Regions from separate parts of the Halomonas sp. JS92-SW72 genome, predicted to be linked through region 2. Evidence: predicted binding sites of a transcription regulator. Region 2 holds the regulator's gene; the other holds the start of a gene.
What was found. Region 2 encodes PhoB, which activates phosphate uptake and scavenging genes when phosphate is short. Its sites were predicted from a motif close to TGTCATANNNNTGTCANA; they were not measured.
Positions count from the first base shown of each region.

Region 1 (15,772 bases), 990 kb from region 2:
TGCCCTGCGCGAGATCCGCGACCGCGCCAGGGACCAGTGGCGACGCGCCTCGCCGGTGCCCCGCGACCAGGCCGAGACCATCGGTCGTCGCTTCGCCCGCATCCGCCATGCGCTTCAGGCGCTGATCGACCAGCGCGCCCGGGCGGTCGCCGAGACCAAGCGCGACCTCATCGAGCAGGTGCGCGCCCTGCTGGGCCAGGCGATGCCCGCGGCTCGCCGTGCCGAAGCGGTCAAGGCGCTGCAGCAGCGCTGGCGCGAGCTGGGGCGTGCCCCGCGGGGCGAGGAGCAGGCGCTGTGGCGGGAGTTTCGCGGCCTGTGCGACCAGGTGTTTGCCTCCCGGGAAGCCGAGCGCGACGACCGCATCCGTCAGGCCCGGGAACGCCAGGAGGCCATGCAGGCGCTGATCGAGCGCCTGGACGCCTGGCACCCCGCCGGCAGCGCCGACGAGGCGGTGCTCGCCTCCGCCATTGCCGAGGCCGCCGCTCTGGAGCCCCTCCCCGGCGGACGCCGCACCGAGGGCATGCGCCGGCGCTGGTCGGGCATCGTGCGCGCCCGACGCGAGCGCCTCGAACGCCTGGCCGTGGTGGAGGAGGTGGAGCGCTGGCGAGAGGTTCAGCCACTGCTGCTCGCCCACCTGGCAGCCGACGCCGAGCGCCTGGCCGGCGGCGAGCCCCGCGAGGTGGCGCTGCCCGAGTCGCCGCGCCTGGAGGATGACATGCGCAGCGCCCACGCCCGCCGCAACGCCGCGCGCCAGGCGCCCGCCGCCGACGAGGAGGTGGCGGAGCGCCTGGCGAGGGTGCGGGTGCATCTCTCCCTGCTCGCCGTGGGCAGCGTCAGCCATCGCGACGACCCGCTGCGCCTGGCGATCCAGGTGGAGCGCCTCAACGAGAACCTCGGGCGCGAGCTCTCCCGCGCCGAGGAGGTCCACGGCGTGCTGCGCGAGCTGCTGGCCACGGGGCCGGTCGCACCGGCGCTGTGGAGCCGCGAGGTGGGGGAGCTGGATCGCCTGCTGGAGCGCCTGACCCGCCTGCCCCCACCCTGAGCCCAGAACCCTGAGGCCAGAAAAGCAGAAGCGCGAGGGATCGCCTCGCGCTTCGTGTCGTTACGTCTGCCCCTGGTCGATCGGTGACCAGAGGGCGCAGGAAACCGGGGCGATCAGCCCATGAACTGGCCGCCGTTGATGTCGATATTGGCGCCGGTGATGAAGCCGGACTCCTCGTGGGCCAGATAGGCCACCAGGCGACCGATCTCCTCCGGCTTGCCGTAGCGCTTGACCGGGATGGTCTCGCGGATGGACTCGCGCACCTTCTCGGGGATCTTCATGATCATGTCGGTGGCGATATAGCCCGGCGACACGGTGTTCACGGTGATGCCCTTGGTGGCGGTCTCCTGGGCCAGTGCCATGGTCAGGCCGTGCATGCCCGCCTTGGCGGCCGAGTAGTTCACCTGGCCGAACTGGCCCTTGCGGCCGTTGATGGAGGAGATGTTGATGATCCGGCCGTACTGCTGCTCCAGCATGGTGTCGAGCACGCTGCGGCAGGTGTTGAAGACGCTGTTGAGGTTGGTGTCGATGACCTCGTGCCACTGCTCGGGGGTCATCTTCTTCATGGTGCCATCGCGGGTGATGCCCGCACAGTTCACCAGCACGCCGATCGGGCCATGCTTCGCCTCGATCTCCTTGACCCCGTTCACGCAGGCCTCGAAATCCACCAGGTCCACCCCGGCGATATCGATGTTGGTGTAGCCATCCGCCTTCTGGGCTTCGAGCCAGCTCTTGGCCTTTTCCGGATTGTGGTAGCCGGCCACCACCTGGTAGCCCTCATCGGCCAGCGAACGACAGATGGCACTGCCGATGCCGCCGGTTCCACCGGTCACCCAAGCAACGATTGCGTTGTTGGCCATTGTAACCTCCCTGATTGTCATGACGCTGTGGCCAGGCCACCTCGGCCTGCACACCAATTATTCTTTGCAGCGTTGCCAGTTTGATGACAACTCCGCGGAGTATGGACCATGAAGCGGTGCCGGGACGAGCGTTTGAACCCGGACCCTTGACTAAAGGGGTAATCCCTGTAAAATGCGCCTCACGTTGATGCGGGGTGGAGCAGTCTGGTAGCTCGTCGGGCTCATAACCCGAAGGTCATCGGTTCAAATCCGGTCCCCGCTACCAAATGATAAAAGCCAGAACCGAGAGGTTCTGGCTTTTTTTGTGCCCGATGACCCGGCATCGGTTCGCGCCTGTTCCAAGGTCGGCGGTCCCCGCTACCAAATATCGAAACGCCGGTTCCCCAGGGAACCGGCGTTTTGCTTTGGGGCCGATGACGGTCATCGGTTCCCTCTTGTTCCAAGGTCGGCGGTCCCCGCTACCAAATACCGAAAAAAGCCAGAACCGAGAGGTTCTGGCTTTTTTTGTGCCTGATGACCCGATCATACCGAAAAAAAGCCGGCTCCTCCTGGAGTCGGCTTTCTTGAGTTCACGGCTCGATGTGGCCCCCCCCTCCCGCCGCTCAATGCCGCCGCAGCGCCTCCAGGGTGCAGGCATTGGGGCAGAAGCCGCAGGCATCCACGTCGGGCTCGCTGGCCAGCACGCGCCGGCAGCGGGCCTTCTCCGGGCAGAGCGAGCAGACCCGCTCCAGGTCGCGGCGCACGCCGGGGCCGGCCAGGATGGTGTCGGCATGCTCGACGCCGTAGACCGCCATCATCCGCGGCAGCTGCTCCAGGGGCGAACGCTCACCGGACCAGAAGAGCGATTCGTCGAGGCGTGCCAGCCCCAGGTCGCGCAGCCGCAGCTCCTGCTGGTCGGCGTCCAGGGCGCTCCACGCCTGGCGCTGCTGGCGGCAACGCCAGGCGTGGGCCATGCGGCGCATGGCAGAGGTGATAGCGAGCATGGGGACCCCCTCGGTAGTGATTCGGCTTCCCCCAGCCTAGCCCACCTCAGGCGACCAGAAATTGATCCGCATCAGCCCTTTGGCCTGAGCACCGCCACCGGGCAGCACGCCTCGTGGAGCACCTCATGGCTGACACTGCCGGCCACCACCTGGGAGAGGCCGCTGCGCCCGTGGGTGGTCATGGCCAGCATCACGTCGCGGCTATCGGCCAGGTAGCTGACGATGGCGTCGGCTGGGGTGCCGTGCAGCACCTCCCAGTCCACCTCGAGGCGGTACTCCCGCTCCAGGCGCCGCGCCAGGCCGTGCACGTAGCCGGACTCCATCACGTCGCCCGGGCTGCCCTCCCCGGCGGCCGCCGCCATGGCGCTGGCGTCGATCACCTGCAGCAGCTGCAGCCGCGCCCCGAAGCGCTCGGCCAGCGCCACCGCGTGGGGCAGCATCGCCTCGGAAAGCGGGGAGCCATCCACGCATACCATCACCACCTCCACCCGGGCGTGACGCTCGGGCGCGTAGCGGGGCCCGCACAGCAGTACGGGGCGACTAGCGCGGCGCACCACCCCCGCGGTGACGCTGCCGATCAGCATCTCCGGCACCGGGCGGCGCCCGTGGGCGCCCAGGCACAGCCCAACGCCCTCCTGGTCGGCCAGGCTCGCCAGGGCGTCCTTGGCGCTGTCGTTCACCATCACCTCGACGGGTATCGACTCGTGGCCGGCGGTCGTCTCCTCGGCCAGCCGAGCCCTGAGGGCCTCGCGCCGCCTTTCGGACTGGGCCGGGTCGGCGACCACCGATACCACGCTCAGGGAGACCCCGAGCTGGGCCGCCAGGTTACGGCCCAGCGCCAGGCCGCGCAGGGAATGGTCGGTCTCGTCCAGGGCCACATGGATCGTCTGCATGAAGGTTCTCCTCGAAGCGCCGGGCGAGTTGTCGGAATGACCCGGCACGTCTGTGATCGGCGCCTGGCGCCTATTGTTGTTTCTCGGAAGCCGCCGCAGTGGCATCCCGCCGCGACAGCGTGAAGGGTCGGTGCAGCAGCTGGTAGGCCAGGGCCCCCACCACCACGCCCCAGAAGGCGGAGCCCAGGCCTAGGAAGCTGATCCCGGAGGCGGTGGCGATGAAGGTGATCACCGAGGCCTCCAGGTGGTCCTTGTGGGCGGCGAAGGCGCTGACGTTGCTGGTGATGGCGCCGATCAGCGCCAGCCCCGCCAGGATCGCCACGAACTCGCCGGGCAGGGAGGTGAAGAGCAGCACGATGGTGCCGGCGAAGGTGCCGCCCACCAGGTAGAAGAGCCCGTTGGCCACCCCGGCCACGTAGCGCTTGTCGGGGTCCTCATGGGCCTCCTTGCTGGTGCAGATCGCCGCGGTGATGGCCGCCACCACCGTGGTGATGCCGCCAAAGAAGGCCGTCACGAAGGAGGTCAGGCTGGTCACGGTGACGATGGGCCTGGCCGGCGTGCTGTAGCCCGAGGTGCGCAGGATCGCCATGCCCGGCAGGAACTGCCCGGTGAGGCTGACCAGCACCAGCGGGATCGCCAGGCTGAGCGTCGCGTTCCAGGTCCACTCGGGGCGGATGAACTGCGGCTCGGCCACCCTCACCGACACGCCCTGCAGGCTTGCCCCCTCCAGCACCACGGCCAGCACCACGCCGACGAGCAACAGCAGGATCAGGCTGTAGCGCGGGGTGAGCCGCTTGAAGGCCAGGTAGGCGATCACCATGCCGACGGCGAGCGCCGGCACCGACTCCAGAGAGACGAAGACCCCTACGCCGAACTGGAACAGGATACCCGCCATCATGGCGCCGGCGATGCCCGGCGGGATCGCCTGAACGATGCGATCAAAGGAGCCGGTGATGCCCACCACGAAGAGGATCGCCGCGGCGGTGAGGTAGGCCCCCACCGCCTCATTGAGCGACAGCCCCGGGAACAGGGTGACCAACAGCGCCGTCCCCGGTGCCGACCAGGCCGTCACCACCGGCACCTTCAGCCACAGGCTGAGCAGGATGCCGGAGGCGGCGGCGCCGATGGAGATCGCCCAGACCCAGGAGGTCATCATGGCCGTTGTGATCTCCGCGCTCTGGGCGGCCTGGAAGAAGATCGCCAGGGGCCCCGCGTAGGAGATCAGCACCGCCACGAAGCCCGCCGTGACGGCGGGGATCGACCAGTCCTTGTGTAGCTGCATCATTGGCTCCGTTTTGGAAAACACTGATTAATTGCTGCGCTCGCGACATAAATCAGCGCTTCCCTTGGGTTAAAAATTGCGGCGTCAGGCAACGCCCAGATGGGTGTCGAGTATCGACGGATCCTCCCTGAGCCCCTGGGAATCACCGCTGTAGACCACCTCGCCCTTGACCAATAGCAGGTGCTTGTCGGCCACCTCCAGCAGGTTGTCGATGTTCTTGTCGACGATGATGCTGGCGATGCCGGAGGCCTTGATCTCGCGGATGATCTTCCAGATCTCGTCACGGATCAGCGGCGCCAGGCCCTCGGTGGCCTCATCCAGGATGATCATGTCAGGGTTGGTGGTCAGCGCCCGGCCGATGGAGAGCATCTGCTGCTCGCCCCCGGAGAGGAAGGAGCCGTCGTGATTGATGCGCTGGCCGAGCCGCGGGAAGGTGTCCAGCACCCGCTCCAGGGTCCACGGCGATTCGCCGCGCTCGTTGGGGCGCGCCGCCATGATCAGGTGCTCGCGCACGCTGATGCCGGGGAAGATGCCGCGCCCCTCCGGCACGTAGCCGATGCCCTGGCGGATCAGCTGCCAGGGCCGCCGCTTGGCGGTAGGCTTGCCCTTGATGCTGACCGCCCCCTGGCGCGGCGGCACGAAGCCGAGGATCGACTTCAGGGTGGTGGTCTTGCCCATGCCGTTGCGCCCCATCAGGCTCAGGGTCTCGCCGGGCATCAGGGTGAGGTCGATCCCGTGCAGCACATGGCTCTCGCCGTAGTAGGTGTGCAGACCCTTCGCCTCGATCAGCGGGGTCGCGGTCGATGAAGCGCTCATGCGGCGGACTCCTCATGATGACGGCCAAGATAGACATCCCGCACCCGTTCGCTTGCCCGGATCTGGGCGGTGGGCCCGGTCTCCAGCACGCAGCCGTCGACCATCACGGTGATGCGATCGGCCAGGCGGAACACCGAGTCCATGTCGTGCTCGATCAGCACCAGCGGATAGCGGTCCGAGAGCCCCTTGAGCAGCTCGGTGACCTGGGCGGTCTCCTCCCGGCCCATGCCGGCCATGGGCTCATCGAGCAGCATCAGCTTGGGCGCGGTGGCCAGCACCATGGCGATCTGCAGCTGGCGCTGCTCGCCGTAGCTCATCGCCGAGGCCGGGGTATGGGCACGATGCACCAGTTGGCAGGTCTCCAGCACCTCCTGGGCGCGCTGGTCCACCTCGAGGGCCCGATGGCGCGAGCGCCAGCTGCCGAAGACGCCGCCCAGGTGGATACGCGCCGCCAGCTGGCAGTTTTGCAGGCAGGTGAGGCGCGGGAAGATGTTGGTCTTCTGGTGGCTGCGGCCGATGCCCATCCGGGCGATCTGGCGCGCCTTCCTGCCCTGGATCGGCTGCCCCTGGAAGAGGATCTCGCCTTCGGAGGGCGGGAACTCGCCGGAGAGCAGGTTTATCAGGGTGCTCTTGCCCGCCCCGTTGGGGCCGAGGATGGCGTGAATCTCGCCCTGGCGGAGCGTGAAGTCGACGTCGTTGACCGCCACCAGGCCGCCGAAGCGGCGGGTCAGGCCCCGGGTCTCAAGCAGGACGTCGTGATGTGTCGTGGCACTCATGACTCAGCCCTCCTTGCTTGTGGCAGACACGGCAGGCTTGGCCGGCTCGGTGGGCGTGGCGGCCGGTTCTCGCTTCAGCCACTTGAGCAGCGGCGACTTGGCCAGCGACTCGCGGCTGGGCGGGTCGATGATCAGCCCGGCGATGCCCCGGGGCAGCACCAGTACGGCGAGGATGATGGTGATGCCCATCAGGATCGGCCAGTGGGTGGTCATGTGCTCGAAGGTGTGCTGCAGGATCTCGTAGGCGAAGGCGCCGAGGATCGGGCCGAAGATGGTGCCCATGCCGCCCAGGATCAGCATCATCAGCACCTCGCCGGAGGTGTGCCAGCCGAGCTGGGCCGGGTTGGCGAAGCCGTACTGCATGGCCGCCAGCATGCCGGCGATGGAGGCCATCACCCCGGAGATCACGAAGGCGACCAGCTTGTAGTGGCTGGTGGCATAGCCCAGCGCCTCCATGCGGTGCTCGTTGTCATGGATGCCGTCGAGCACCTGGCCATAGAAGGAGCGGGTCAGCCAGCGCAGGAAGAGGTAGCCCACCACCACCATGGCCAGGCAGAAGTAGAAGAAGGTCAGCGGGTTGTCGAGGTCGAGCAGCACGCTCCCGCCGATCTCCACGCTGGGCCGGAACATGATGAAGACCCCGTCGGTGCCCCCGGTATGTCGCGAGGTGTTGACGAAGTAGTAGAGCATCTGGCCGAAGGCCAGGGTGGTCATGATGAAGAAGATGCCCTTGGTGCGGATCACCAGGAAGCCCACCACCAGCGCGGCCAGGGCCGCGACCAGCATCACCAACGGCATCATCCACCAGATGGCGGCGGGGCTGAAGGCGGGGCTGGCCAGCGCCAGGGTGTAGGCGCCGAGGCCGAAGAACAGGGCATGGCCGAGGCTGACCAGGCCGACGATGCCCACCAGCAGATCCAGGCTCATGGCGAACAGCGCCAGGATCAGCATCAGGGTCATCTTTTCCATCATGAAGTCGCTCTGGGCGCCGAAGACGGCGGGGCCCCACAGCGGGAAGAGGGCAACGAAGGTGGTCAGCACCAGCATGATGATGACGACGCGCTTGGGATAGCGATGCAACATGTCAATTCTCCCTCAGGCAAACAGCCCGCGTGGCTTGACCAGCAGCACGGCGGCCATGATCAGGTAGATGACCATGCTGGCCAGGCTGGGAATCAGGACCGACCCGAAGGTCTCGGCCATGCCGATCAGGATCGCGCCCCAGAAGGCGCCCTTGATCGAGCCGATGCCCCCGATGACCACCACCACGAAGCAGGTGATCAGGATGCTGTCCCCCATGCCCGGGGCGATGGAGGTGAGCGGCGCGGCGATCATCCCGGCGAAGGCGGTCAGCGCCACCCCCACGCTGAAGATCAGGGTGAAGAGGGTGCGCACGTTGATGCCGAGCCCCTCTACCATGTCGCGATTGACCGCGCCGGCGCGGATGATGATGCCCAGCCGGGTATGGCGGATGACCCAGTAGATCCCGCCGGCCAGCGCCAGGCAGACGCCCATCACGAACAGCCGGTAGTGGGAGTACTGCAGGTTGTCGGTGAGCTGGATGCGCCCGCTGAAGAGCTCGGGGATCGGCACGCTGTGCACGTCGCCGCCCCAGATGATGCGCTGCATCTCGTTGAGCACCAGGATCAGGCCGAAGGTCAGCAGCACCTGGTAGAGGTGGTCGCGCTTGTAGAGCGTGTCGAGGAACAGCCGCTCGATGATCAGGCCGAGCGCGATGGCGATGGGGATCGCCACCAGGATGGCCAGCCAGAAGTTGCCGAGGCGAAAGGTCAGGTCGTAGACCAGGTAGGCCCCGATCATGTACATGGCGCCGTGGGCCAGGTTGATGATGCCCATGATGCCGAAGATGAGCGTGAGACCGCTGGCGATCAGGAACAGCAGCAGGCCGTACTGCAGCCCGTTGAGCAGCTGCACGCCGAAGAATGCGAGATCCATGGGACCCCTCCGAGAATCGTGACCGAGGGGCGAGCGGCGCCCGCCCCGTTATCCAGTGACGCCGCCGTTACATGCGGCAGGCTTCGTCCGGCACCTCGAGGTTCTCGTGGGCGATGCCGACGACCTCATGCTTGCCGTTGCGAATCTCGCGCAGGTAGACGTTCTGGATGGGGTGGTGGGAGGCGGAGAAGCTCATCGGCCCCCGCGGGCTGTCCAGCTGGACATTGGCCAGCGCCTGGATCAGCCGCTCGCGGTCGGAGGTGTCACCCCCCACGGCCTCCATGGCCTGGACCAGCATCATGCCGGTGTCGTAGCCCTGCACCGCATAGGTGTCGGGCATCTGGCCGTAGGCCTCCTGATAGGCCTCGACGAAGGCGCGGTTCTGGGGGGTATCCAGGGTCTCGGCGTAGTGCAGGGTGGTCATCACCCCCTCGCCCGCCTCGCCGATGGCGGCCAGGTTGCCGTCGGTCAGGAAGCCCGAGCCGAGCAGCGGAATGGAGTCCTTGAGGCCCGCGGCCGCGTAGTCGCGCACGAAGCTCACACCGCCGCCCCCGGCGAAGAAGGTGTAGACCGCATCGGGCCTGTCGCTTGCGATCTGGGCCAGGTAGCTCTGGAACTCGGTGTTGGGGAAGGGCACCAGGATCTGGCGCACGATCTCGCCGCCGGCCTCGGTGAAGGCCTCCTCGAAGCCCGCCAGGTCCTCCTTGCCGCCAGCGTAGTCCCAGGTGATGGTCACGACGCGGCGATGGCCCATCTCGTAGGCCACCTTGCCCATGGGGTAGCTGTCCTGCCACATGCTGAAGGAGGTGCGGAAGACGTTGGGCATGCACAGCTCGTTGGTGGCGGCGCCGAGCCCGGCATTGGGGATGATGGTGATGGCGCCGGTCTGCTGGGCCACCCGCAGCATGCCCATGGCCACGCCGGAGTGCACCGGGCCGATCACGAAGTCGACGTTGTCGCCGCGCACCAGGCGGCTCATGTTCTGGGGTGCCCGCGAGGGGTTGGCCTCGGAGTCGAGCTTCACGTACTGGACATCGCGGCCGCCGAGCTGGTCGCCATGCTGGGCGATGGCGAGCTCCAGGCCGTTGGTGATCGCCTCGCCCAGGGCGGTGTAGGTACCGGTATAGGGCAGCATCAGGCCGAGCTTGACGGCGCCGTTGTCGCTGGCGTAGGCGGCGCTGCCCACGGCCATGCCGGCGGCGATCAGGGAGGTCAGGGCGCACTTCTTGAAGGTGGTTTTCATTGTGGTTTTCCGGATTATCAGAGGTGAAGGCTTGGAGCCTTTGCTTGTTATTGAGTCGCTTGTTATTGAGGCAGCGTCCGTGCCGCACAGCCATCGTCCATCTCAGACGTGGTAGATATCTCAGATGTGATAGATATCGATGACCTGGTGGATATAGTCGTTATTGAGTTGCACTACCTTGCGGGTGATCAGCGGTGACTCGCCCGACACGTCCAGGGTGTAGAAGGAGGCCCCGAAGAAGGTCTGGGTCTCCTTGTAGCGGTGGTTCAGGGTCTGCCAGTTGAAGCGCAGCTCCATCTTGCCGCCCTCCTCCTTGAGCACCGAGTTATTGTCAAATCCTGTGTACGGCAAGTCAGGCGGCAGTCCTGTCTGACTGATCGGTCAAGGGCGGCCAGTGCCACGCCGGCGGCCAGGCCGGTGAGGGCAAACTTGGTCATCTTCTTCATGGAGTGCTCCCTGTGCGGGTTATTGGTGTTGGTCGAGAAGACGTATCGAGTGCCGGAGCCGGCCCCTATTGTGTGACGATGGTGGGGCGGCGGCGCCTGCGGTCCGCGGTTGACCGGACGGGCAGACTCGGCAGCCATGCCAAGCTAGCACGCTGCCGCTGTCATAATCGATAGCCTGCTGGCGACATGGGGCGAGGTGCCTGGATGGTGGCTGGCAGAGGCGATGCGTCAGATTTTTTCTATTATTATTAGTGTTTTAAATGAATTTCCTGTTGGCTATTTCTGAGCCGGCAGCGTTGAATGCAATGAGCATTGCGACCAAGGTAGTAGCTGCCGTCAGGAGGAAAACCATGCCGCAGGCCTCGGAAAGCCAGCCTCTATCGGGGCAGAGGGAGTCGCCAGAGGCGCTAAGGCAGCATGGCGTCAAGGCAATAGTGGAGCGGGCCGCCGACCTGGCGCGACGGCGCTGGCGCGGTCTGGTGTGGCTGACCGGCGAGGCGCCGGCCTGTCGTGAGGCGGCGCTGGCGCTATGGAGAGCTGGCCCCTGGCAAGCGCCGCTGTGGGTGGCCGCCGAGGCCCCTCCGGGGCTGGCCGGAGATGCCTGCCTGGCTCCCGGGCGAGCCAGGAGCCGCCTGGGCGGCGAGCAGGACCTGCTGGTGGTGGATGTGGTGTCCGCAGGCGCGGGCTTCGATCCCGATGCCTTCGGCGCCCTGGCCGGCACCCTGCGCGCCGGCGGGCTGCTGGTGCTGATGACCCCGCCCGACTGGGGCGCGCGCCCCGATGCCGACTACGCCCGCCTGGCCGAGCACCCGTTCCTGCCGGAGCGGCTTACCGCCCGCTACCTGGGGCGGCTGGCTCGCCTGCTGGCGGCGGCTCCCGAGCCGATCCGCTGGCGGGCGGGGGAGGCACCGCTGCTGCCACCCCTTGCCGAGCCGGCCCCGCCAGCCGCTGCTTCCGAGCCGAGCCGCCAAAGCGCGGATCCCGACTGCCTGACCGACGACCAGGCCGAGGCGGTGGCGCGCCTGGTGCGCCAGCGTCGGCGGCGCCCGCTGGTGATCACCGCCGATCGCGGGCGTGGCAAGAGCGCGGCGCTGGGCATCGCCTGCGCGCGACTGCTGGCCGCCGGCGAAGCGGAGATCCTGGTCACCGCGCCGCGGCCGGCGGCGGTGGAGAGCCTCTTCGAGCGCCTCGCTACGCTCTGCCCGGCAGGCGAGCGCCAGGGCCTCGACTTCCGGCTGGGCGATCGGCGGGTGCGCTTCGTGGCACCGGACGAGCTGACGCGACTGGCCCAGGCGGGGGCGGCCGGCGGGGCCGGGGCTCGGCTGCTGGTGGACGAGGCCGCGGCGATACCCGCCGCCCTGCTCGGCGAGTGGCTGGGTGCCTTCCCGCGCATCGCCTTCGCCACCACGGTGCACGGCTACGAGGGCTCCGGGCGTGGCTTCACGGTGCGCTTCCTGCCGCGGCTGGCTCGCGAGGCGCCCGACTGGCAGGGCCTGCATCTGGGGGAGCCGATTCGCTGGGCGGCGGATGATCCCCTGGAGGGGCTGGTCAACCGGCTGCTGCTGCTGGACGCCGAGCCGGAACCGGCTGCGTCAGCGCTGGCGCCGGTCTGGCAGCGGGTTCTGCCCGCCGAGCTGGCCGAGGACGAGGCCCGGCTGCGCGCCCTGTTCGGCCTGCTGGTGCAGGCCCACTACCGCACCACGCCGGCGGACCTGCGTCGCCTGCTGGATGGCCCCGGCGTCGGCATCGGCGCGCTGATGGTCGACCGCTCCCCGGTTGGCGTGATGCTCACCGGCGATGAGGGGGGCTTCGATGCCGAGCTGGCCGAACGGGTGGCTCGCGGCGAGCGCCGCCCCCGCGGCCACCTGATGGCCCAGTCGCTGGCCGCCCACGCCGGCAGCCGCGAGGCGCTCACCGCCCGGCTGCGTCGCGTGGTGCGCATCGCCGTGGCCCAGCCTCAGCGACGCGCCGGGCTGGGCCGGCGGCTGATCGAGGCGGAGGCCGAGCAGGCCCGCCGCGACGGCGTCGATCTGCTGGGCGCAAGCTTCGGTGCCGAGCCTGGGCTGCTCGCCTTCTGGCGCTCGCTCGGCTTCGTCACTCTGCGCCTGGGGCTGACCCGGGAGACCGCCACCGGGGAGCATGCGGTAATGGTGGCGCGCCCACTGACCGAGCGGGGCGAGGCGCTGGTGGCAGGGCTTGCCGCACGCTTCCGGCGCGCCCTGCCGGGACTGCTGGCCTTCGAGCTGCGCGAACTTGCCCCCGAGATCGCCGCCGCCCTGCTGGCGGAGGGGCCGGCATTGGACGCCGCCGACCGCCGTGACGTGGAGGATGTGGCCTTCGCGCAGCGCGAGCCGGCCCTGGCCCGTCCGGCACTGCAGGCGCTGGTGCGCCACGCCCTGGCACGGGGCGTGCCGGCCGGTGACGCCTCGCTCTGCCTGCTGGTGGCCTGGGGTTTCCAGGGGGCGAGCAGCGAACGGCTGGCTGCCCTGCTCGGCGTCACCGGGCGCCGCGAGGTCACCGCCCGGCTGCGCCAGGGCGCGGCGGTGCTGCTTGAGGCCACTTCCCCTGCCAGCACCGGCTGAGTAAGGTAAGCCGGTTATCGCAGAGCAGACATCTCATGAACGAACATCTCGAACGGCTCGAGCCGCAGCCGCTGTGGCGCCACTTCCGCACCCTGTGCAACACGCCGCGCCCCTCCGGGCACGAGGCGGCGCTGGTGGCGGTACTTGAGCAGTGGGCCGAGGCCCGGGGCCTGGCCCACGACCGCGACGCCTTCGGCAACCTGCGCCTGCGCAAGCCGGCCACCCCGGGCTGCGAGGGTGCACCGGGGGTGATCCTCCAGGCCCACCTGGACATGGTGCCCCAGGCCAATGCCGGCTCCTCCCACGACTTCACCCGCGACCCGATCCGGACCCGCATCGGCGACGACGGCTGGCTGCGCGCCACCGACACCACTCTGGGCGCCGACAACGGCCTGGGGGCCGCCGCGGCGCTGGCCATCCTCGAGGATGACACCCTGGCCCACGGCCCGCTGGAGGCGCTCTTCACCCTGGAGGAGGAGACCTCCATGGGCGGGGCGCTCAACCTGGCCGAGGGCTGGCTTGCGGGCCGGCTGCTGCTCAATCTGGACTCCGAGGATCGCGGCGAGGTCTATATCGGCTGCGCCGGCGGGGCCGACGTTGTGGTGGAGGCGCAGCTGCCGACGGCCTCCATCGGCGAGGGCGAGGCGGCGATGCGCCTCTCGCTCACCGGCCTCAGGGGCGGCCACTCGGGCATGGACATCCACAAGGGGCTGGGCAACGCCAATCGGCTGCTGGTGCGGGTGTTGCGCGCTCTGGAGGGTTGCGAGGTGCGCCTCGTGGACTATCACGGCGGCACGCTGCGCAACGCCTTGCCGAGGGAGGCCTTCGCCACCCTGGTCCTGCCTGCCGACCAGCGCGAGGCGGCACTGGCACGGGTAGCGGCGCTGGAGGTGGAGCTGCGTGCCGAGCTTGCCGGGGTCGACGATGGCCTGGCGCTGGCCCTCGAGCCGGCGGAGCCTGGCGCTGGCGAGGCGCTCACCGCCCAGGCCAGCCACCTGCTGGTGGCGGCGCTGCATGCGGCCCCCTGCGGGGTGGAGCGCATGAGCAGCGAGGTGTCCGGCGTGGTCGAGACTTCCAACAACCTGGGCGTGGTCAGCCTCGAGGCCGGGCGCTTCCATCTCTGCGCCCTGGTCCGCTCGCTGCGCGACAGCGCCACCGCCGACCTGGCCGATCGCTTCAAGGCGCTGTTCGAGCTGATTGGCGCCCGGGTGCGGGTGGAGAACGCCTACCCGGGCTGGACGCCCCAGCCGGACAGCGACCTGCTGGTCCGCTTCCGGCGCCTGCATCGCGAGCGGCTGGGCAGCGATCCGGCGGTCAAGGTGATCCATGCGGGGCTGGAGTGCGGCATCCTCGGCGGCAAGTATCCGGCGCTCGAGATGATCTCCTTCGGCCCGCTGATCCGCGGGGCCCACTCCCCGGACGAGCGGGTGGAGATCGCCTCGGTGGCGGAGTTCTGGGACCTGCTGCGGGCCCTGGTCGAGGACCTGGCCCGCGAGGGTCAGTGATTGACCTGGATGCGCACCGCCGGGTAGCCGCCCACGGTCACCAGCGGGATGTCGGTGCTGCCGCGATGGTAGTACCGATGGTCCCGGCGGGGCTCGCGATAGCGGGGCGGCGAGGAGTAGTAGTGGTGCTCCACGACGCGGCTCGGGGTGCGGTGGCGATGCTTGGCACGCTTGGCGGCCTTGTAGCGCTTCTGAGCGTGGTGTCGGCCGCGGTCGGCGCGACGGTCATGGTGATGGTAGTGGTGGTGCACCTGGGGCTGGTAGCCGCCGTGACGGTGGCGGTCGGCCATGGCAGGCAGGCTCATGGCGAGTGCCAGAGCGGCCATCAGGGTGGCCAGCAATAGTCGGTTCATGATGTTTCCTCCATGTCGGGCCGAGGTGGGGCGCGTTCCAGTGCCCATGGAGGCAGTATATCGCCGTGTTCATGGGCGGCCGCCCGCCCGGCGGGGGTTGCCCAATCTCTTCATATTCGCAGCGGGGGTGACCGAAAACGGCGACACCGCCCGAAGGCGGTGTCGTGCGCTGCCGGATTCCGCCGGCTGGTGCGGCGGCTCAGCCGAGGTAGGCGTTGAGCATCCAGGCGGTCTTCTCCTGCTCGCGGATATAGTCGCCGGCCTGGGCGGCGGTGCCCTCGTCGTCGGCATCGGAGGCCAGCGAGAGCAGCTCGCGCTGCAGCTCGATCAGGGTCTGGAAACCCTGCAGGGTGCCGCGTACGCAGGCCTCGCCGTCGGTGACGTTCTTGTCCTCGGCGATGCGTGACATGGTCACGTAGTCGCTGTAGGCGTGCACCGGCTGGTGGCCCAGGGTGAGGATACGCTCGGCGACCTCGTCCACCTTGGTCAGCAGGTCGGTATAGAGCTCCTCGAACTTGGCGTGCAGCTCGAAGAACTGCGGCCCCTTCACGTTCCAGTGATAGCCGCGCACGTTCATGTAGAAGATCTGGTAGTTGGCCAGCAGCTCGTTGAGCTTCTCGGCCAGCTGGCTGGCGCTGCCCTCGTGCAGGCCGATGGTATTGATGTTGCTCATGCAAATGACTCCTTGAACGCAGTGGAAACAGCGTAACCTCTCGGCAAGAGGCGTGGTTAGGCATTTCTGGCCATGGCCACCATAGCCGATCTGCATGACCCTTTGGTGAGCGATGCCGCTGACAAGTGAGCCGGGTCAAGGTCTTGCCGCGGTGAAGAGTCGCACCGCGCTCTCGGCCCGGTCGGCGAGCAGCTCGGCGCAGCGCTCGAGCGCCTCGTCCAGCGCCATGGGGCCATCGGCCAGGGCGAAGGCGGCGGTGACGCCCTCCTCCAGGGCGGCCTGCCAGCCCGGCGCCAGGCGGCCGGCCAGCACCACCACGGGGACGCCCCGGGCTCGCGCGGCCCTGGCCACGCCCACCGGGG
Region 1 covers NZ_CP032147.1:3,382,304-3,398,075, forward strand. The annotation lists gene D1793_RS15880 (DUF349 domain-containing protein) at 1-1,042, shown strand, start outside; gene phbB (acetoacetyl-CoA reductase) at 1,156-1,902, opposite strand; tRNA gene D1793_RS15890 (tRNA-Met) at 2,091-2,167, shown strand; gene D1793_RS15895 (hypothetical protein) at 2,505-2,885, opposite strand; gene D1793_RS15900 (universal stress protein) at 2,957-3,778, opposite strand; gene D1793_RS15905 (benzoate/H(+) symporter BenE family transporter) at 3,849-5,060, opposite strand; gene D1793_RS15910 (ABC transporter ATP-binding protein) at 5,145-5,876, opposite strand; gene D1793_RS15915 (ABC transporter ATP-binding protein) at 5,873-6,652, opposite strand; gene D1793_RS15920 (branched-chain amino acid ABC transporter permease) at 6,656-7,735, opposite strand; gene D1793_RS15925 (branched-chain amino acid ABC transporter permease) at 7,748-8,608, opposite strand; gene D1793_RS15930 (ABC transporter substrate-binding protein) at 8,676-9,851, opposite strand; gene D1793_RS15935 (aromatic-ring-hydroxylating dioxygenase subunit beta) at 9,972-10,172, opposite strand; gene D1793_RS15940 (GNAT family N-acetyltransferase) at 10,648-12,879, shown strand; gene D1793_RS15945 (aminoacyl-histidine dipeptidase) at 12,915-14,384, shown strand; gene D1793_RS15950 (hypothetical protein) at 14,378-14,737, opposite strand; gene D1793_RS15955 (Dps family protein) at 14,937-15,410, opposite strand; gene D1793_RS15960 (glycerate kinase) at 15,546-15,772, opposite strand, start outside.
Region 1: a site for PhoB is predicted at 1,974-1,991, ahead of phbB (acetoacetyl-CoA reductase). Genes of this name have one in related genera too.

Region 2 (15,772 bases):
GGCGAGGTGCTGGGCACCCGCCAGACGGGCCTGGCCCAGATGAAGATCGCCGACCTGGAGCGCGACGCCGACCTGCTGGAGCGCGTCGCTCCGCTGGCCGAGGCGCTGCTGGCCATCCACCCGGAGGCGAGCCGGCCGCTGGTCAGGCGCTGGCTGGGCGAGGAGGCGGGCCGCTACGGGCAGGTGTGACCCTCAGACCCCAGGGGCCGGGCAGCGAGGCAAGGGTGAGGGGCCAGAGGTGGCTCAGAGGTGCCGGAGGAGCTTCTGGAGCTTCTGCAGATCGGCGGAATCGCCGACCAGACGCACGGTGCCTGCCATCATGCCGTCGAGGAAGGCCTGCTGGGTGGGTTTCCTCAGCACCTGGAGCGCGGTGGCCTCGTCCTCGAAGCGCAGCTCCAGGTCGAGGTCCACCGGCAGGCCGCGCCCGGACTGGATACCGCGGGGGCTCATCCGGTAGTGGCGGGCGATGGCGAGGTCTTCGGTGGCGATGCCCCAGTCGAGGCCGCGCATCTCGGTCAGCAGCTCGCGGAAGCGGGCCTTGCGGCGCAGGGCGCGCTTGAGCAGGAAGGCCAGCAGCCAGAGCATCAGTCGCAGCTTCATGTCGATCTCGCCACCGAATCCGAATCCATGGAGGGGAAGGCCGCCGCGGCCCACCGCAGCGGGCCGCCTGGCGCCTTGCTGTGTCTTACTTGGCCACCGCGTCCTTGAGGCCCTTGCCCGGCTTGAAGGCCACCGTCTTGCTGGCCGGGATGGTCAGCGGCTGGCCGGTCTGGGGGTTCTTGCCGGTGCGCGCCGCACGCTCACGCACGGTGAAGGTGCCGAAGCCGATCAGCGACACATCCTGTCCCTGGGCCACGCTACCGGTGATCTCGTCGAGGATCACGTTGAGCACCTGGCTCGCCTTGTCCTTGGAAAGATCGGCACGCTCGGCAATCGCCGCGGCGAGTTCTGGCTTACGCATACTGCCCTCCTGGTATTGGCATACTCCCCGGGCGCCTGTCGCCGGGGTCTTGTTGTCGAAGATCTAGCCTAGCAACGGCGGCGCAACCCGCGCCAGTTCAACTTTCCGACGGACACAGGTCCCTGTCAACGCAAATCCGATCAAACGACCGTCTTCCGACTCCGCCAGGGCGGTGAGATCGCCGACCTCCCCCTCGATGCGCCAGCGCGCCGGCGGGCGGGTCGGCGGCAGGGCCACCACCGGCAGCAGCGGCGTCTTGACCACCACCGGCCAGGGGCCGTAGGCGACCGGGGTGGGCGTGCCGGTCAGGGTCTTCGCCAGCGCCTTGGCGCTCGCCTGCAGCGGCTGCACATACATGGCACTCACCCCGTCGACGCAGGCCACGTCGCCCAGGGCGTGGATGCCGGGCGCCGAGGTGGCCAGGCAGCGGTCGGTGTGGATGCCGGCGGCGCCGACCGCGAGGCCCGCCGCCTGGGCCAGGGCGGTGCGCGGCCTGAGGCCGGTAGCCACCAGCACCAGGTCGGCCATCAGGTGGCTGCCATCGTCCAGCGCCACGCCCAGGTCGGCGCCGGCGTCCTCGAGGGCCGTCACCCCGCCCCCCAGCGCCAGCGTCATGCCGGCCGCCTCGAAGGCCTCGCCCAGGGCACGCCCCAGGGGCTCGGGCAGCAGCCGCGCCAGGGGTGCGGTCTCGGGGGCCACCAGGCTTACCTCATGACCGCCCGCCAGCAGGTCGTTGGCGAACTCGCAGCCCACCAGGCCGGCGCCGACGATGGCCACCCGACCCGGCCGCCCCAGCGCCGCCAGGGCGGCGTGGAAGGCGCGATAGTCCTCCAGGTCGTTGATGGTAAAGACCCGGCCGGCCACCGCCGCGGGCAGTGCAAAGGGCACCGCCGGCGCCGCCCCGGTGGCCAGCACCAGCTCGCTCCAGGGCAGCCGCTCGGCGCCGATCCGCAGGGTGCGCGCTGCCGCGTCGATGGCCTCGACCCGGGTATGGGTGCGCACCACCGCATTCAGCTCCTCGGCGACCCGCAGGGCGCTGCGCGCCGCCAGGCGATCCGGCGGCAGTCGCTTGGCGAAACCGGTGGAGAGCAGCGGCTTGGCGTAGTCATCGCCGCCGTCGGCGGTGATCAGGGTCACGGGGCGTTCGGCATCCAGCGCACGCAGGGCACGCAGCAGGCCAAGGCCTGCCATGCCGGAACCGATAATGGTCAGGGGAGCGCTCATGGGCCTCCTCGCTCAGGGGTGGGGATGGCACCGCATGTTACACTAGCCGCCCCTGAAGCGACGCGGAGCCCGACGGTGTCCGACCTGCCACCTGCCGACACCTGCGCCCTGGCGCACTGGATCCCCCTGGCCGCCTCCCGGCCGGCCATGAGCCCCGCCTGGCACCGCTGGGTCGGCTCCCGGGACTCCCTGACCCTGCGCCTCACCGAGGCCGGTGCGCCGCGCCCCTTCCGCGTCCGGCTGCTCGACCAGCGCCTCGGCACGCCCCGCCGCGACGAGGCCAGGGCGCTGGGCATCGCCCCCGGCCAGCGCGCCTGGCTGCGCGAGGTGGCGCTCTGCCTGGGGGAGCGCCCCTGGGTGGTGGCGCGCTCGGTGGCGCCGCTCTCGGGCCTGCCGGAACACGAGCTGGCCCACCTGGGCGAGCGCTCGCTGGGCTCCTGGCTGTTCCGCCAGCCGGGCCTCGAGCGCGGCGAGATCGAGGTGACCACCGCCCCCGCCGGCTTCCACGCCGCCACGGGCCCCTGGGGGCGCCGCTCGGTGTTTCGCCGCGGCGACTTCCGGGTGCTGGTGCAGGAGTGGTTCCTGGATGCCATGGCGGATGACCTCGGTCTCCCTTCGCGCTAGGCTCTGGGCCAGTCTCCGATGCCGACGGGCGGGGCGCCGGGGACAAGCCGAAGAGGAGGTCCTACGCCAGGGATGGCGTCGGTAGCGTACAAGGAAGTATTCACAGCGCCTCCTCGCAGGCTTGTCGCCGGAACAGTCCCGCCGCTTAACACCGTCTGCCAATAAAGAAAATTCTTACGAGGTAGAGATGGACCGTTCCCTGATGCGCCCCACGGGCCTCGCCCGGGTGCCCGACTTCCTGCAGCTGATGCGCCTGAACCGCCCCATCGGCACCTGGCTGCTGATGTGGCCCACCCTGTGGGCGCTGTGGGTGGCCGCCGAGGGCATCCCCGGCCGCCGCGTGCTGCTGATCTTCATCGCCGGGGTCTACCTGATGCGCGCCGCCGGCTGCGTGGTCAACGACTACGCCGACCGCCACTTCGACGGCCACGTCAAGCGCACCCGGCTGCGCCCCCTGGCCACCGGGCGGATCAGCGAGGGCGAGGCCCAGGCGCTGTTCCTGATCCTGGTGATGGCCGCCTTCGTGCTGGTCTGGTTCACCAACCTGTTCACGGTGATGCTCTCTCTGGTGGGGGTGGCGCTGGCCTTCATCTACCCCTTCATGAAGCGCTACACCCACCTGCCCCAGCTCTTCCTGGGCGCCGCCTTTTCCTGGGCCATCCCCATGGCCTTTGGCGCGGTGCTGGGCCATGTGCCCTTCGAGGCCTGGCTGCTGTTCGCCGCCAATGTCGCCTGGACCGTGGCCTACGACACCCAGTACGCCATGGTCGACCGCGACGACGATCTCAAGATCGGCATCAAGTCCACCGCCGTGCTGTTCGGCCGCGCCGACCGGCTGATGATCGGCCTGCTGCAGGGCCTGACCCTGCTGCTGCTGGCCTGGGCGGGGCTGCGTCTGGGCTTCGGCGGCTTCTTCTGGCTGGGCCTGGCCGGCATGGCGGCCACCTTCGTGCACCAGCAGTTCCTGATCCGCGAGCGCGAGCGCGATCCCTGCTTCCAGGCCTTCCTCAACAACCACTGGTCGGGCCTGCTGGTGTTCGCCGGCATCGCCCTCAGCCTGTGGCCGGCCGCCGGCGCATGACAGGCGGGCGGTCCTGTCACGCGAGTGTCATACTGGCATGGTGAGATCGTCATCGATCCGTCACTGTGCCGAGGCTTCCGGATGACCGCCAAGACCGTTCTGATCGTCGATGATGAGGCGCCGATCCGCGAGATGATCGCGGTGGCGCTGGAGATGGCCGACTACCGCGTCCTCGAGGCCGACAACGCCCAGGCCGCCCATGCCATGGTGGTCGACCACCAGCCCGACCTGGTGCTGCTGGACTGGATGATGCCCGGCACCAGCGGCATCGAGCTGGCCCGCCGCCTCAAGCGCGAGCCGACCACCGCCGAACTGCCGATCATCATGCTCACCGCCAAGGGCGAGGAGGACAACAAGATCCAGGGGCTGGAGGCCGGCGCCGACGACTACATCACCAAGCCCTTCTCTCCCCGCGAGCTGGTGGCCCGCCTCAAGGCGGTGCTGCGTCGCGCCACGCCCCAGGGCGTCGAGGAGGCCGTGGAGGTCGACGGCCTGCTGCTCGATCCGGTGAGCCACCGGGTCAGCGCCAGCGGCAGGCCCGTGGAGATGGGCCCCACCGAGTATCGCCTGCTGCAGTTCTTCATGACCCACCAGGAGCGCGCCTACACCCGCAGCCAGCTGCTGGACCAGGTGTGGGGCGGCAACGTCTACGTGGAAGAGCGCACCGTGGACGTGCATATCCGCCGCCTGCGCAAGGCGCTGGGCGAGCGCCACCAGCACCTGGTGCAGACGGTGCGCGGCACCGGCTACCGGTTCTCCGCCAAGGGCTGACGTGGGCCTCTGGAGGCGGGAGCTATGGCGACTTCTGCTGCTGGCCGGCATCGGCCTGCTGGTGGGATGGCTGCTGTCCCATGCCTGGGCGGGCCTGGCCCTCGGCCTCGCGGCCTGCCTGGGCTTTCATCTGCGCCAGCTCTACCGCCTCCACCGCTGGCTGACCCTCACCCCCCAGGCCGAGCCTCCCGCCACCACGGGCGTGTGGGGCGAGCTGTTCGACCGTCTCTACCGCTACCAGAAGGGGCAGCGCCACACCCAGGAGCGGCTGCTCGGGATCATCAAGCGCATCCAGGAGTCCTCCGAGGCGATGCGCGACAGCGTGGTGATGCTCGACCGCCACGGCGACATGGAGTGGTGGAACAGCGCCGCCGAGCGCATGCTGGGGCTCAACGCCGCCCATGACCGCGGCCACCACATCACCAACCTGCTGCGCGATCCGCGCTTCATCGACTACTTCCATGCCCGCGACTACCGCGAGCCGCTGACGCTGCCCTCGCCCATCGACGAGCAGATGGTGCTGCAGTTCCAGATCACCCTCTACGGCGATGACGAGCGGCTGCTGATGGCCCGCGACATCACCCGCCTGCACCGCCTGGAGGAGATGCGCCGCGACTTCGTGGCCAATGTCTCCCACGAGCTGCGCACCCCACTCACCGTGCTGGCCGGCTACCTGGAGACCTACGCCACCTACGCCGACCAGCTGCCGCCGCGCTTCGCCCGGGGGCTGCCCAGTATGCAGGAGCAGACCAGCCGCATGCAGAACCTGGTCAGCGACCTGCTGCTGCTGTCGCGCCTGGAGATCGACCGCGGCGGCGAGGACCACACCCCGCTGGGCATGGACGCCCTGCTGGGCAGCGTGCAGCGCGACGCGACGGCCCTCTCCGCCGGCCGCCACACCGTCGAGGTGGAGCTGGTGGAACCCAGGTCACTGCTCGGCAGCGAGCAGGAGATCCACAGCGCCCTCTCCAACCTGGCCTTCAACGCGGTGCGCTACACCCCCGAAGGCAGCCGCATCGTGCTGCGCTGGCGGCCCCACGGCGACGGCGCCTGCCTGGAGGTGGAGGACAACGGCGAGGGCATCGATCCGGTGCACCTGCCGCGGCTCACCGAGCGCTTCTATCGCGTCGACAAGGGGCGCAGCGCCGCCACCGGCGGCACCGGGCTTGGCCTCGCCATCGTCAAGCATGTGCTGCTGCGCCACGACGCCCGCCTGGAGATCGACTCCCGCCCGGGCCAGGGCGCCCGCTTCCGCTGCCTTTTCCCCGCGGCGCGGCTGCGCCAGCGCCAGGAGGCCCAGGCCACCACCGACAGGGCCTGATCCCCTCCCTCGCCGGATGATGTTCAGAGGTCATGGGGATGTTCAGAGGTCATGATGATGCTCAGAGGTCATGGTGGTGGCCGTCGGCGGCCTCGCTGCCCCGCTCGGCGCTCTGCACCCACACCTCCACCTCGACCTCGCCGCGCTCGGCAAACTCCAGGGTCATCGGGAAACGCTCGCCCAGGCGCAGCGGCGCCTTCAGGTCCATCAGCATCAGGTGATAGCCGCCACCCGGCCGCATGGTCTGGGTGATGCCCGCGGGCACCTCGATGCGCTCGACCCGGCGCATCTGCATCACGCCCTCCTCCATCTGCATGTCGTGCAGCTCCACCGACTCGCTGGCCGGGGTGCGGGCGCCGACCAGCACGGCGGGGGTCTCCCCCTCCACGCGGATATCCACATAGGCGGCCGCATGGGGCACGCCGGGCGGCGCCGGGGTGGCGAAGGGGTGCACCACTACCAGGTCCTCAAGCTCATACTCATGGGCCTGGACCAGCCCCGGGAGGGCGAGGCCGGCGGCCAGCAGCAGGATAACGGGCATGCGCATGGCGGTTGGCTCCTTGTCGGGATGTCCCCCGAGCATAGCAGCCGCCCTGCCGGGCCTCGTTCAACGCGCCGCGGGAGCGCCCAGGTCGCGATAGTGCTCGGCCCACATCAGCACCGCACCGGACACCGCGCCGGGCAGCAGGAAGAGGTTGGCCAGGGGAATCCAGGTCACCAGGGTCACGCAGCCGCCATAGGTGAGGCTCTGCCACCAGCGCGCCGCCAGCCGTCGGCGCATCTCGGCGAAGCTCACCTTGTTGTTGTCCATGGGGTAGTCCAGGTAGGCGATCGCCATCACCCAGGCGGAGAAGAGCGCCCAGAGCAGCGGGGCGGCGAGGTTCACCCCGGGAATCCAGCTCACCAGGAAGAGCAGCAGGGCTCTTGGCGCGATATAGGCCAGCTTGACCAGCTCGCGCCCCAGGGCATCCACCGCCGTCTTCATGAGGCCGCGATCGTCCAGCGGTGGCCGCCCGGTGGCCACCGCCTCCACCCTGGCCGCCAGGAAGCCGTAGAAGGGGGCGGCGATCAGGTGGGTCACCAGGGTGAAGGTGAAGAAGACAATCACCACCAGGCTGATCACGAACAGCGGCCAGATCAGCCACTCGAGCCAGCCAAGCCAGGCCGGCACCAGCGCCATCCAGCCCTCCAGCCAGCCGCCGAAGTTGGCCAGCACGAAGCGCAACATGGCCCCGTAGACCAGCAGGTTGATGACGATGGGCACGAAAACGTAGCGGCGCAGGCCGCGGGAGTAGGCCAGGCGGGTGCCCCGGGCCAGGGCGGTGACGGCATCAAGCATGGTGATTCCTTCACGGGAAAACGACGAAGGCCACCGCCAGGGGCAGTGGCCTGCGTCATTGACAGCCAATCCAGAGGGACCGTCAACCCATGCACCGTTGCAATGAGCGAGAGGCGCCGGGGACAGGTCGAAGAGGGGGTCTTACGCCAGGGATGGCGTCGGTAGCGCCCAAGGATGGGTTCACAGCGCCCACTCGAAGACCTGTCGCCGGAACAGCCTCGAGCATGACGGTCGACCGAGTCAGGCCTATCCCTTGCGGGTGATTGCCTGCTCGTCGAGGTCCTCGGGGTCGGTGTGGCGGATATCCAGCCCCTTGACCAGGTAGACCACGTACTCGGCCAGGTTGTTGGCGTGATCGCCGATGCGCTCCAGGGCGCGCAGGATCCACATCAAGCTGAGGATCGGCGAGATCGAGCGGGCATCCTCCATCATGAAGGTCATCAGCGAGCGCATGGCGCTGCGGTACTCCTCGTCCACCTCCTCGTCCTCATGCACCAGCTTCAGCGCCAGCTCGGTATCGAAGCGGGCGAAGGAGGTCAGGGCATCGCGCACCATGCGCCGCACGTGCTCGCTGATCATGCGCACCTCGACGAAGCCGCGGGTGCCGTTATCGGCGGCGATCAGGTCGGCGGCGTTGCGGGCGATCTTGCTCGCCTCGTCGCCGATGCGCTCCAGATCGGAGGCGGCGCGGATCACCGCCAGCACCAGGCGCAGGTCCGAGGCCGCCGGCTGGCGGCGCGCCAGCACCTGGGTGCACTCCTCGTCGATCTTGATCTGCATGTCGTTGACCGCGCGATCGTTCTCCACCACCCGGCGGGCCAGGTCGGAGTCCCCCTCGAGCAGTGCGGCCACCGCCTCCTGGATCTGCTTCTCCACCAGGCCGCCCATGGCCATCAGGTGGGTCTTGAGCTCCTCGAGCTCCTGGTTGAACTGCCGCGAGATGTGGCGGCTGTGGATATCGCTGGTGATGTCCATGGGACTCTCCTTGGGGCCGGCCGTCAGGCCATGCGCCCGGTGATGTAGTTCTCGGTGCGCACGAGGCGCGGATTGGTGAAGAGCCTGTCGGTGGGGCCGTACTCCACCAGCTCGCCCTCCTGCAGGAAGGCGGTGTAGTCGGAGACCCGCGCCGCCTGCTGCATGTTGTGGGTGACCAGCACCAGGGTCAGCTGTGACTTCAGGTTACGGATCAGCTCCTCGATCTTCAGCGTCGAGATCGGATCCAGCGCCGAGGCCGGCTCGTCGAGCAGCAGCACCTCGGGGCGCACCGCCAGGGTGCGGGCGATCACCAGGCGCTGCTGCTGGCCGCCGGAGAGCGCCCAGGCCGAACTCCTCAGGCGATCCTTCACCTCATCCCACAGCGCCGCCGATTGCAGCGCCCACTCGACGATGTCGTCCAGCTGGCGCTTGCGGATCCCCCCCTGCAGCCGCAGCCCGAAGGCGACGTTGTCGTAGATCGACATCGGGAAGGGGTTGGGCGCCTGGAAGACCATGCCGACCCGCCGGCGCAGCTCCGCCACCTCCACCTCGGGGGCGTGAATATCCTGCCCCTCGAGGCGAATCCGCCCGGCAAGCCGCACCTCGTCGTTGAGGTCGTGGAGCCGATTGAGGGCCCGCAGCAGCGTCGACTTCCCACACCCCGAGGGCCCGATGAAGGCGGTGACCCGCTGGCGCGGCACGCGCAGCGAGAGCTCGCGCAGCGCCGGCGTCTCCCCGTAGGCCAGGCTCAACCCCTCGATCTCCAGGCAACAGGCGGCCGGGTCGAAGTCGATGATCGGGCCGCCGGCAGCGGACCGTGGCGACGGGAAGACGGACATCGGGTTCCTCACTCCTCGGGCGCTGCCGCTAGCGGCGCGGCAGGGCCCCGTGACGCGCCCTCAGATGATGGCGCAGGAATATTGCAGTCAGGTTAAGCACCAGGATCACCAGCACCAGCAGCAGCGCGGTGGCGTAGACCAGCGGCAGCGCCGCCTGGACATCGTCCCCATGGAAGGCCACGTCGTAGATGTGGTAGCCCAGATGCATGAACTTCCGTTCAAGATGCAGGAAGGGAAAGTCACCGTCCACCGGCACCTGGGGCGCCAGCTTGGCGACCCCCACCAGCATCAGCGGCGCCACCTCACCGGCGGCCCGGGCCACGGCCAGGATCACCCCGGTGAGCATGGCCGGGGCGGTCATCGGCAGGATCACCCGGGTCAGCATCTCCACCCGGGTGGCGCCCAGCGCCAGGGCGCCCTCGCGCTGGTGGTCCGGCACCCGCGCCAGCCCCTCCTCGGTGGCCACGATCACCACCGGCAGGGTCAGCAGCGCCAGGGTCAGCGAGGCCCACAGCAGACCGCCGGTGCCGAAGGTGGGCGAGGGCAGCTGGTCGGCGAAGAACCACTCGTCCAGGGTGCCGCCGATGCCGTAGACGAAGACTCCGAGCCCGAAGACCCCATAGACGATGGAGGGCACCCCGGCCAGGTTGCGCACCGCGATGCGCACCAGCCGGGTGAAGCGTCCCTGATGGGCGACCTCGTTGAGGTAGATGGCCGCCAGCACGCCGAAGGGGGTCACCACCACCGACATCAGCAGCACCATCAGCACGGTACCGAAGATCGCCGGCCACACCCCGCCGGCCGTGTTGGCGGCGCGGGGCCCCTCGGCGAGGAAGCGCCAGACGCCCTGGCCCCAGGCGGCAACCTTGGCCGGGGGCGACATGGCGTTGGGCCGCCAGGCGCGCAGCACCTGATCCAGCGGCTGCTCGAGGCGACGCCCGTCGACGCTCTCCAGCACCAGGCGAGTCCCCCCCATGCGCGCCTGAAGCACCCGGATGCGCGCATTGGCCCGGGCCAGCTGGCTGTCGGCCTCGGGATCCCGGTCCAGCCGCCGTGCCAGGGGTACCACCTCGTCGCGCAGGCGATCACGCTCCGCCCTCAGGGCCGCGAGCTCCTGCAGGCGCACCTGCAGGGCCGCCCAGGCGGCCTCCCCCTCGACGCGCCCTGCGGCACTCTCGAGGGCCAACAGGCGCCCCTGGAAGGTGCCCCAGCGGGTACGCTCCAGCACCACCAGGTCCCGGGGGCGGCTCTCCTCGGCGATCTCGTCCACGGCCACCCAGCGCCAGATCGCGCCGTCCAGGTCGCGATTGGCCGTGCGGTAGAGGCGCTCGCGCTTCTCGCCGCCTGGCAGGCGCTCCTCGCGCACCGCCTGGCCGGCCAGCTGGCGGCCATCCTCCAGGGTCACCAGGGTGAGGGGCGACGGCCAGAAGTGCCCCATCCCCCGCACCGCCAGCAGGGTCAGGAGCCCGGCCAGCAGCAGCAGCGACAGCGCCACGCTGCCGGCGGCCAGCCACGGCCAGGGCCCCTCGCCGCGGGGCAGCCGAGCGCGCCCGGGGCCGATCATGACAGTCCCCCCAGGCGGCGGTAGCGGCGGCGCAGCCGGGCGCGCACCAGCTCCGCCAGGGTATTGACCAGGAAGGTGAACACGAACAGCGCCAGCGCCGCCAGGAACAGCAGCCGGTAGTGGACCCCGCCCGGCACCGCCTCGGGCAGCTCGATGGCGATGGTGGCGGCCAGGGAACGCATCCCCTCCAGGGGGCTCAGGGTCATCAGCGCGGTGTTGCCGCTGGCCATCAGCACGATCATGGTCTCGCCCACGGCGCGGCCGGCGCCGATCATCACCGCGCTGAAGACCCCCGGGGCCGCGGCCGGCAGCACCACCTTCCACAGACTCTGCCAGCGAGTCGCACCGAGCGCCTGAGCGCCCTCACCGAGGCTCGCCGGCACGCCGGAGAGTGCATCCTCGGCCAGGGCATAGATACCGGGAATGACCGCGAAGCCCATGGCCAGGCCAACGATCATGGCATTGCGCGAGGCATAGCCAAGCCCGAAGTGCGCCTCCAGCCAGCCGCGCAGGTCACCGCCGAACAGCAGCGACTCGAGCCAGGGCGAGAGCCACAGCGCCAGGCCTGCCAGCAGCGCCAGCCAAGGCATCAGCCACAGCCCGGCCCAACCCTGGGGAAGTCGGTGCCGCCAAGGCATCGGCATCCGCCGCCAGGCCAGGCCGGCCAGCAGCAGCCCCCCCGGCAGCACCGCCACCAGCGCCAGCGCACCGGCCAGGTGGCGCTCCACCCAGGGGGCCAGCACCAGGCCGGCGACGAACCCCACCACCACGCCGGGCATCGCCTCCATCAGCTCCAGGGTTGGCTTGAGGCGGCTGCGCAGCCGCGGCGGCATATAGAGCGCCGAGTGGATGGCCGCGCCCAGCGCCAGCGGCACGGCGAACAGCAGCGCCCAGAAGGCCGCCTTGAGGGTGCCCCAGGCCAGCGGCTGCAGGCCAAACAGGGGGGACTCCCCGGGCAGGGTGCCGGGCTGCCAGCGGGGCTGCCACAGCTCGCGCCAGCCGACGCCCGAGTCCGCCTCGAGAAACAGCGGCGCCACCTCCAGGGCCAGGAAGAGGCCGATGGCGAGCACCGCCGCCACCACGCCGATGCCGCCGGCCGTGATCAGCAGGGTCGCCAGGCGGTCCCGCAGGCGCCGCCACCACTGGTGGCGCGGCTGGGCCCTGGGCGGCAAAGGGTCGATCATGGCCGCTCCCGGTCGATCATCGGCAAGGGTGATGACAACACTTTACGACATCCTGATGACAGTTGGGTGACAGCCTCAGCGGCCTCCATGGCCCTCGAGACGGCGCCTCTGGCGCTCACGCTCGGCCGGGGTCAGGGGCACGAAGCCGAGCTCTTTCACCACCGCCTGGCCGGCGTCGGAGAGCACCAGCTCGAGGAAGGCGCGCTCGGGCCCGGGCAGGGTCGCCCCCGGCGGCCGGTTGACATAGACATAGAGGCTGCGCGAAAGCGGATAGTCGCCGCGGCTCACCATCATGGCGCTGGGCGGGTGGAGCTCGCCGCTCTCGCTGTCGCGCCGGGCAACGGCGCGCACCGCGGGCGTCAGGTGGTTGAGCCCGGCATAGCCGATGGCGCCGGGCTCCGCCGCTACCGCCGCCACCACCGCGGCCGAGCCGGGATGCTCGTTGACGTCGAGCCGAAAGCGCCCCCCGCACAGGCCGCGCAGGCGAAAGAGGTCATGGGTGCCGGAGGCCACGTTGCGGCCATGCAGCCGCACGCGCCCTTCGGGCAGGCCGCTGCCGAGCTGTGACCAGCGCTCGATGGGGGCCTCGCCACCGCAGCGCAGGGTGTCCGAAAAGAGCGCATCCAGCTCGGCCAGGGTCAGGCTCTCCAGCGGATTGTGGCGATGCACCACCACCGCCAGGGCATCCCGGGCCACCTCGAGCTCCAGCGGCGGATAGCCGTGGCGCGCCACGAAGGCCGCCCGCTCGGCCTCGCTCATGGGGCGCGACATGGGGCCCAGGCGGGTGGTACCAGCGATCAGCGCCGTGGGAGCGCTGGACGAACCGCTGGCCTGCAGCTGCAGGCGTACCGCCGGGTACTGCTCGGCCAGGGCCTCCCCCCAGTGCAGCATCAGCCCTGCCAGGGTATCGGAGCCCACGGCCCCCAGGGTACCGGCCACCTCGTCGGCATCCGCCTGGGCCAGGCCCGGCGCCCACACCAGCAGCAGTGCCAGACAGCCCATCGCCGCCCGCTGCCGCCATGTCATACGCCTGCCGCCGCCCCTGCGGCGGGCCACGGGGCCATGCTGGTGGGCGGCGGCGACTGCATATACCATGACCCCCGATTCAGACATCCGTACGCCTCTTGTCGCTTACGGCCACAATAACAAGCCAGGATGATGACACTTTCATGACAGACCTCGACGATATCCCCGCTCCCCGGGGCGAGCTCACCCTGAAACTGCTGGCCAGCCGTCAGGACACCAATCTGCATGGCGACATCGCCGGCGGCTGGCTGGTGGCCCACATGGACCAGGCCGCCGAGCTGGCCGCCGGTCGCGAGGCCCATGGCCGCACCGCCACCGTGGCCATCGAGGCCATGGACTTCCTCTGCCCGGTGCGCGTGGGCTCCATGGTCAACATCTACACCACCGTCTGCGAGATCGGCCACAGCTCGATCCGCATCGACGTGGAGGTGTGGATCCGCCAGCCCCAGGAGCGTGACTCCAAGGAGCTGCACAAGGTGACCGAGGCGACCTTCGTGATGGTGGCCCTGGACGACAAGGGCCGCATCCGCGCCGTGCACCAGTAGGCCATCTCTTCTCGCCGATCAGCCGCAACGCATCGGGGGCGCCAAGTGGCGCCCCCGATAGCGATTCCGCACGCGCGGTATCAGGCGCCGACGGCCTCGCGCCCCTTCAGGTAGGAGTACTCGCCGACGTCGCTGAACGGCCGTACCAGCTGCTGGAAGGCCACGTAGGAGTCGTAGACCTTCTTCGAATCCGGATCGCTGTCGACCTGGGCTTGGACCACCTCCATGGAGGCATCATAGAGCGCCTGCATGACATCCTCCGGGAAGGTGCGCAGCTGCACGCCGTGCTCGTCGACCAGGGTCTCGAGGGCCTGAGCGTTGCGGTAGGCGAACTCGCTGATCATCGCCAGGTTGGAGGCCTTGGCCGCCTCGCGCACCACCGCCTTGAGGTCGTCGGGCAGGGCGTTCCAGGCATCCAGGTTGACGGTCCCCTCGAGCACCGCGCTGGGCTCGTTCCACACCGAGGTGTAGTAGTAGTCGGCCACCTGATAGAGGCCCAGGGCCATGTCGTTGTAGGGGCCGACCCAGTCGGCGGCGTCCAGCACGCCGGTCTGCAGGGAGGTAAAGATCTCGGAGGCCGGCATGTTGACGGTGGTGACGCCGATGCGGTTCATCGCCTCCCCGGCCAGGCCCGGCAGGCGCAGGCGAATGCCCTGCATGTCCGAGAGGGAGTTGATCTCCTTCTTGAACCAGCCCGCCATCTGGGTACCGGTGTTGCCCACCGCGAAGGGCTTGAGGTTGTGCTTGGCGTAGATCTCGTCCCACAGCTCCTGGCCGCCACCGTGGTAGAGCCAGGCGTTGGTCTCGGTGGTGTTCATGCCGAAGGGCACCGCGGTGAAGAACTGGGAGGCCGCGACCTTGCCGCGCCAGTAGTAGGCGGCGGAGTGACCCATCTCGGCGGTGCCGGCGGCCACGGCATCGAAGACCTCCATGGCGGGCACCAGCTCGCCGGCACCGTGCACGCGGATGCGCATGCGCCCGCCGGAGAGCGCCTCGACGCGCTGGGCGAACTCGTTGGCTCCGGTGCCGAGCGCCGGAAAGTTGCGCGGCCAGGAGGTGACCATGTCCCAGGTGATGGTCTCCTGGGCCTTGGCGGTGGTGGCCACGAAGGGGGCGGCGGCGACGCCGGCGGCGCCGGCACCGAGGGTCTTCAGGAAGTTGCGGCGTTGCATGAGGGCATGACTCCGAAAGGCTTGTTATATCGGGCCGCGCGGCGTGATGACGCGCGGTGGTGTCCGCCAGCGAGTATGCGCCAAGGCCGAATTGGGCCACAAGACCGCGACGTTGACGTTATCGTCAACGACCCTCAGAGCGGCGTCAGCTTGGCGAAGCCCAGCACCAGCCACTTGTCGCCCTCGCCCTCGAAGCTGACATGCACCCGGGCGCGCTCGCCCTGCCCCTCGGCGTTGAGGATCACCCCCTCGCCGAACACCGGGTGGTGGACCCGCTGGCCCAGCGAGAGACTCGGCAGGTCGGCGCCGCCATTCACCTCGGTCTGGCGCAGCCCCGAGGGGCGCGAGGTGGTCACCGGCCGGCTGATCTGGCCGCGCAGGCGCACCTCCTCCAGGTACTGCTCGGGGAGCTCGCGCAGGAAGCGCGAGGCCCGCTGGAAGGTCTCCTTACCGTGCAGGCGGCGGATCTCGGCGTGGGTCAGGTAGAGCTTCTTCATGGCGCGGGTCAGGCCCACGTAGCAGAGCCGGCGCTCCTCCTCCAGGCGCCCCGGCTCCTCCGCCGACATGCGGTGGGGGAAGAGCCCCTCCTCCACGCCGGCCATGAAGACCACCGGGAACTCCAGCCCCTTGGCGGCGTGCAGGGTCATCAGCTGGACGCTGTCCTCGAACTCGTCGGCCTCGTGCTCGCCGGCATTCAGCGCCGCCTCGGAGAGGAAGGCCTCCAGCGCCACGGCTCCCTCGCCGGCCTCGGGGGGATCGAAGGACTCGCCCTGGGTGAAGGCGCGGGCGGCGTTGACCAGCTCCTCCAGATTCTCGACCCGGGCCTGCCCCTTCTCGCCCTTCTCGCTGCGGTGGTGCTCGACCAGCCCCGAGCGCTCGATGACGTGATCGATGATCTCGTGCAGCGCCAGCCCCGCGGTCTCGTCGTCGAGCCGCTCGATCAGCTCGGCGAAGGCCTGCACGACGCTGCCGGCACGCCCCTTGAGGGTGCCGTCGCTCAGTCCGTCATGCAGCGCCTGCCACAGCGAGACGCCGCTCTCCCGGGCCCGGGTGCGCAGAAGCTCCACGGTGCGGGTGCCGATGCCCCGGGCCGGCACGTTGATCACCCGCTCCAGGGAGGCGTCGTCGTCGCGGTTGAGCAGCAGG
Region 2 covers NZ_CP032147.1:2,393,053-2,408,824, forward strand. The annotation lists partial or broken gene recG (ATP-dependent DNA helicase RecG) at 1-189, shown strand, start outside; gene D1793_RS11205 (hypothetical protein) at 244-600, opposite strand; gene D1793_RS11210 (HU family DNA-binding protein) at 686-961, opposite strand; gene D1793_RS11215 (FAD-dependent oxidoreductase) at 1,025-2,185, opposite strand; gene D1793_RS11220 (chorismate lyase) at 2,261-2,809, shown strand; gene ubiA (4-hydroxybenzoate octaprenyltransferase) at 2,997-3,890, shown strand; gene phoB (phosphate regulon transcriptional regulator PhoB) at 3,972-4,661, shown strand; gene phoR (phosphate regulon sensor histidine kinase PhoR) at 4,663-5,982, shown strand; gene D1793_RS11240 (copper chaperone PCu(A)C) at 6,044-6,529, opposite strand; gene cysZ (sulfate transporter CysZ) at 6,590-7,321, opposite strand; gene phoU (phosphate signaling complex protein PhoU) at 7,568-8,296, opposite strand; gene pstB (phosphate ABC transporter ATP-binding protein PstB) at 8,320-9,135, opposite strand; gene pstA (phosphate ABC transporter permease PstA) at 9,164-10,699, opposite strand; gene D1793_RS11265 (ABC transporter permease subunit) at 10,696-11,883, opposite strand; gene D1793_RS11270 (phosphate ABC transporter substrate-binding protein) at 11,959-12,909, opposite strand; gene D1793_RS11275 (acyl-CoA thioesterase) at 13,053-13,454, shown strand; gene D1793_RS11280 (TRAP transporter substrate-binding protein) at 13,535-14,626, opposite strand; gene uvrD (DNA helicase II) at 14,761-15,772, opposite strand, start outside.